DNA from 2 places in the Colwellia sp. E150_009 genome. Region 1 is predicted to be linked to the other one. Evidence: predicted binding sites of a transcription regulator. Region 1 holds the regulator's gene; the other holds the start of a gene.

Region 1 (3,217 bases):
AGAAAGCTTAAGTTAAGCTTAGGAAAAACTGATTATCAGTCGAAATTAAACTGAATGTGATTTAATTGTTTGCTTTATTGGGGTTTAGTGTGATGAGTAAGGTTGGAGTGTTTTTAAAGGCTCAAAAAAAAGACTTAAATCTTCTTTTGAGTAATCAATATTACTGATGTTAGCAATACTTATTTTAATGTGCAGAGGCGCTAACTCAGGTTCAGAAGAAATAATAATGGGGGTTGAATTAGGGCTATAGAAAATAGCATTATTGATTAAATATTTCAGTATGGTTGTTAATGCAAATTCATTAGTATGAATTGCGGGGCATTGTTCATTTACACGAACAATTATTTCTCTGTTCACTTTATTTTCAAGGGCGATGGTTGAATTAATTAGCGTTGAAAGATCAACCTTCTCCATTTTGATATATTAAGTAAATAACATAGCAAACTTATCTTAAGATTTGCTGAGTTTTTACTGAAATAACCCCGTTTTTCTGAACACCTTCACTACACTACTTACTATTGGTTATTATAGTAGATAGTGTTGTAGTGATGGAATTTTATTACTTACGGTAGGTATAATCTATACTTTAAAAATTAGCAATCAGTATCTTTTACATCTAGTTTTTCTTTAGCCTTTTCACAGGCATCTTCAATTGCATCTCCAGCGTCAGTTGCCATCTGTTTTGCTTTTTCGGTAGCACCTTTGGCTGCTTCTTTAACCTTATCACCCGCATCGCTTGCTATTTCTTTAGCTTTTTCGGTAGCATCAATAGCAGCCTCTTTAGCCTGTTCACCCGCATCTTTGGCTTTTTCGCCAAGGTCTTTAGCAACATCTTTAGTTTTTGAAATAGCCTCGTCAACTTTTTCACCAGTTGTTTTGGGCTTATCATCACTACAAGCACCTAAACTTAATAATGCTGTAAGTGATAAAGCCATAAATGAAAGTTTCTTATTCATATTTATTCCTCGTTATATGTTAGTAATGCTTAACGATATAACGAATAAGACAACAAAGATATAAAAGATATTTTTTAGTCATTTCTATTAAATTTAGACCTTGATGAGGTGGTGTGGGTATATGACTAAAGCCTTGCATTTATTTTGTTGCTGTATATACTGACAGTTGTAAATAAATACAGGACTTTGCCTAGAAAGGAAAAGCGTATGTCAATGATAAATGAATTAAAGCCTTTAACGAGCCGCCAACAACAAATTTTTGATCTTATTAAAGAAAATATTCAAGAAACAGGTATGCCCCCAACGCGGGCTGAAATTGCAGACTTTTTTGGCTTTAAATCAGCGAATGCTGCAGAAGAACACTTAAAAGCCTTAGCAAAAAAAGGGTATATTGAAATGATACCTGGGACTTCCCGCGGTATACGGTTAGCCGAGCAATTTATTGAAGAAGCAGGACTACCACTTATTGGTAGAGTTGCAGCAGGTGAACCTATATTAGCTCAAGAGCATGTTGAAGATCATTACCAAATGAGTGGGAACTTGTTTCATCCTGCCGCCGATTATTTACTTCGGGTAAATGGTGAAAGCATGAAAGATATTGGCATTTTAGATGGCGATTTATTGGCGGTGCATCAAACGACTGATGTACAAAATGGTCAAGTCATTGTTGCAAGAGTTGAGAATGATGTCACTGTTAAGCGTTTTAAACGTGATGGTAATATTGTTTATTTACATGCTGAAAATGAAAGTTTTGAACCAATAAAAGTAGATCTTACCTGTCAAGAATTTAATATTGAAGGGCTAGCTGTTGGTGTTATTCGTAATGGAAATTGGATGTAGTATTTTTCACTAAAACTGATTTTATACCAATCTCACTAACTATGTGATCATTTCTACTGGTTAAAACAACCAACTACGACGTTATTAATATTTAATAATTAGAACAACTAGTTATTAAAATAAATGCCTTGTATTTGGCTGTTTTTTCTGCGTATAAAGTAGATCACCTAATTAATGAAACTGATATTATTCATCTGCTTAATCTATATATTGATTATATGAATTATCGCTAAATTTTTTAGCGATAATGCGTTTTTGTATTCTCGGTTTATCTCTTTTTATGCGCTCTTTCTCAATTTTCTTCTACTAAACTCCTAATAATCCCAGTTAGTTGTTGTACCTCTTATTCATTTTTTTATTTTATTTATAGGTAGAATATCCCTAGCCTATATCTGTCAAGAGGTAGGCTTGTTTTTGAGTTAATACTCTAGTTGAAAAACTGGCATCCTTTTGACTTTTATCATAATAATTGTTTGACCTAGATCAAGTTTTGAGCGATTCTTAAGGGGAGGTTGAACAAAAAATAACTAGCAAAACTGTATAAAAAGACGTCAATACGTTGATTCTATGCCTATACCGAATGTTTAACTATTCACCATAGATGAGTTGGCTATTTACGTCGGTTAATTTAATAAAATTTAAATGATGTGCTTTACTAATTAATAAGCGCTTAATTAGAAAATAATAATAACTAAATTAACAGATAATCAGTTCAATGAGTTGTGATGTACATTGCTGCTTTCTGTTTTCTATACCCTGTTTTAAAGAAAATGCTAACCAAGCTATTTTCAATGAATAGGTATTGATAGAGGAGAGGTTGAGTGAGTAAAAGTAATCAATGTTGGTGGATGGGAATCGGGCTTTTTTTTACAAGCTTTTTTTCTTGTTCAGCTTGGTCGGAGGCACAGATAAATCTGACCAAAGGAGTAACTGCGGTTAGTAGGGAAGTATACGGTTTACATATGCTAGCCCTGTACATTTGTACCGCCATTGGTATTGTCGTATTTGGTGCTATGTTTTGGTCAATGTTCTTTCATCGCAAATCAAAAGGTGCAAAAGCGGCTGATTTTCATGAAAGCACAACAGTAGAAATACTCTGGACTGCAATTCCTGTCATTATACTCATCGCTATGGCTGTTCCGGCAACTAGCACATTAATCGACATGGAAAATAATGATAATTCCGATGTTACTATTCAAATTACTGGTTCACAGTGGAAATGGCATTACAAATATTTTGATCAAAATATAGAGTACTATTCAGTGCTATCAACTCCTCGGGAACAATATGAAAATCATAATGGTAGTTTTGATGGTAACGGTGTACTTAAAGGGAAAGATTACCTGTTAGAAGTTGATAAACCATTAGTTATTCCTGCCAATAAAAAAGTTCGTTTTTTAATTACCTCAGACGATGTTATT
Region 2 (3,217 bases), on a different contig from region 1:
GCTTACGACTCTAATAGGGATATGAGCTAGCTTGTCAGCATCGCGGAGTTTTGTACCAGGAGCCATTCTTGTTGGTTTTTTTACCGTAGAATTAGCTTCTGTTACTGTGCTATCGTTAGTTGGCATTTCGTTAGTTGGCATATTGTTGCTCATCATTGCTCAGTAATCCTGTTTGGTATTTAACTTCGTCTGTTGATAACAGAGTAACTAAATGTTTGACTAATGCATTACATGCATCAGTTATATTTTGTGGGCCATTTATATCGCACGTTTGTATCATTTCAAGCCCCGCATAACCACAAGGGTTTATGCGTAAAAAAGGTGACAAGTCCATATTTACGTTGAGTGCTAAACCATGAAAAGAACATCCTTTTCGAACTCTTAAGCCTAATGAAGCTATTTTTTTATCATCAACATAAACGCCAGGGGCATCAGGTTTAGGATAGGCTTTTATTCCAAAATCATTGAGTGAGTACACAATAGCATTCTCAATTAACGTGACCAATTGTCTTACGCCCATTTTTCGTCGACGCAAATTAATCATAAAATAAATGACTTGCTGCCCTGGACCGTGATAGGTTACTTGACCACCACGGTCAACTTTAACTACTTCTATATCGCCAGGCATTAATAAGTGCTCTTCTTTACCTGCTTGTCCTTGCGTAAATACGGGTGGATGCTGAACTAGCCATAGTTCGTCTTCAGTTTTCTCATCACGTTCATCAGTAAAGTTTTGCATGGCATGCCAAACTTTACTGTAATCCATGGTATCTAATTGACGAATGATTAAATTATGTTTGTTCTGGGTTATGACGGAGTCAGACACGATAAATCTCACTGATGGTGAAAATTATATAAGGTAAATTATAAAACGTAACGTACTTGCTCTATTGAATTTAGCGTTTTATAAATCATTTCTATATGCACTTTGCTGGTAACGGTAACAGGTATCGAAACTGAGTGATAATTACCTTTAGAACTAGGTGTTATCTTAGTAGTATAATCATCGGGTGTGTGTTTTTGTAATTCTGCAATGATCAAGTCAGGCAATTCATCACAAGCTATACCCATCACTTTAAAGTTGAGTACTGTTGGAAAATCTAATAATTCATCGAAATGGGTTTTCATGTTTTTCTCTACCAATGTATGCGTATTCGCGCGATCAACAAATAGTAACCGTATGGATTGAATCCCTACAATTACTATACTTTGAAATATATAATACGATTATTTTATCACTAATTTTGGTAAAAAGGCTATTAACCCAATACAAAAATCGACTTAAATAACTAGTAGCAAAGTGTAAGTTATGATTAAATAACTGTTTATATTTACAGTATTTAGGTTTTTTTACATGTCAGTTTTTATTCAACAATCTGAATTTATTGCTTTTATTATCTGTTTAACTGTTGTTGTACTTTTGTTGGCTCTGTTATGCGTTTATAGGCAAAACGTAAAGCAAAATAAGAAAGTTAGTTTGTTAACCACTATGGTTGAACAAAGTTCGTCTTCGCAAAACAATATTTTGCTTCAACTTTTTGATAAGCAACAATTACAATTAACAAATGCGTTTGAACAACAAATGGCTGACCTTCGACTAAAATTATTAAGAGAATTGAGCAGTCAAAAGGAACAAATTAATCAAACATTAGGCCAAAACCAAAATCAAACACTTGAGCAGTTAATTACGCATTTAAATACAACGACACAAGCAAATCGTGAAGAGCTAAGTAAGTCATTGATACAAGGTAGTGAACAAATGGCAAAACGTATTGATATATTAACCAATGCAACCGATAAACGCTTGCAGGATATAAGTGGTCAGGTTGAAAAACGTCTAAGCGAAGGCTTTGAAAAAACAACTAAAACGTTTAGCGATATTTTACAGCGTTTGGCGCTGATTGATGATGCGCAGAAGAAGATTACAGAATTATCAACTAATGTGGTAAGCCTACAAGAAGTATTAAATGATAAGCGCTCTCGTGGTGCTTTTGGTGAGGTTCAACTGAGCGGCTTGATTCGTAATGTTTTACCAGAACAAAGTTTTAAACTACAACATACTTTATCAAATGGAAAAATTGCCGATTGTGTGCTGTTTTTACCTGATCCAACAGGCAATGTAGTTGTTGATGCAAAATTTCCTTTAGAAAGTTACCGTAAAATGATGGATTTTGAGTTAGCTGAATCAGATAGAAAAGCAGCACAGCGACAATTTAAAATTGACATTAAAAAACACATTAATGATATTAGTGGAAAATATTTAATTGATAATGAAACTGCTGATGGGGCGATAATGTTTATTCCAGCAGAGGCTGTTTTTGCCGAAATTCATGGACATCAAAGCGATTTAGTTGATTATGCGAATAAAAAGCGAGTTTGGCTAGTTTCTCCCACAACTCTTATGGCCATTCTTACAACAGCAAGATCTGTCTTAAAAGATGAAGCGACACGAAAACAAATACATATTATTCAAGCGCATCTTTCTGAGTTGGGACAAGATTTTGACCGTTTTAAAAGTCGATTTGCCAATTTGGCAAAACATATTGATCAGGCTGCTGTTGATGTTAAACAAATTCATACATCAGCAGATAAAATTTCCAACCGCTTTGAAAAAATTGAAAAAGTCGAACTTATTGAAGAAGAAAAAGACTTATACAAAATAGAGTAAGCCGTTTACTTTTTCTTTAAAAAGCAACATTAATAAATACTATCAGTAGTAAAATAGGACATATAAAGCGTAAGTAAAATCCGAAAAATCTTAACTTTGCATTGTTTTGTAAAGTAGCTACATTTGTAAGCCTGTTACCTCGTTGCCAAACCCAACCGATAACAATGAAATAAAATAATGACATTAGTGGTTGTAATATTGTTGTTAATAATTGAACAACTAAGCCAAATAAAACATCAAAAAAGGTAATAAGCATTATGTTTGCTAGTAAAACGATACCTGATACCAACCATGTAGCGCGATTACGATTAATTTTTTTATCTTCAACTAAATAGGCTACAGGTACTTCTGTCGTTGAAATAGTTGAGGTAAGTGCGGCAATAGACAATAAAGTAAAAAACACAAATGCAACAATTAACCCAACAGAGCCCATAGAGCTAAATAGCGTTGGTAAAATTTGAAAAATTAGTTGGCCTTCACCAATAAGGTGGCCGTTAGCAAAAACTTCTTGACCAGCATGTTGTGCAACAAACAAAGCAGGAATAATGA

The links. The regulator LexA, encoded in region 1, represses DNA repair genes until DNA is damaged. The targets are predictions, from matches to a motif close to TACTGTATNNNNATACAGTA.
Region 2: ACE1OF_RS18500 (DNA recombination protein RmuC) is a predicted target of LexA. The motif match lies at 1,320-1,339, and genes of this name have one in related genera.

Annotation. Positions count from the first base shown of each region.
Region 1 is NZ_JBHFOM010000026.1:38,423-41,639, forward strand. Features, by position in the region: gene ACE1OF_RS12365 (hypothetical protein) at 85-414, opposite strand; gene ACE1OF_RS12370 (hypothetical protein) at 594-956, opposite strand; gene lexA (transcriptional repressor LexA) at 1,170-1,796, shown strand; gene coxB (cytochrome c oxidase subunit II) at 2,618-3,217, shown strand, end outside.
Region 2 is NZ_JBHFOM010000061.1:16,257-19,473, reverse strand. Features, by position in the region: gene lipA (lipoyl synthase) at 1-66, opposite strand, end outside; gene lipB (lipoyl(octanoyl) transferase LipB) at 131-766, opposite strand; gene ybeD (DUF493 family protein YbeD) at 865-1,128, opposite strand; gene ACE1OF_RS18500 (DNA recombination protein RmuC) at 1,355-2,668, shown strand; gene ACE1OF_RS18495 (sodium-dependent transporter) at 2,685-3,217, opposite strand, start outside.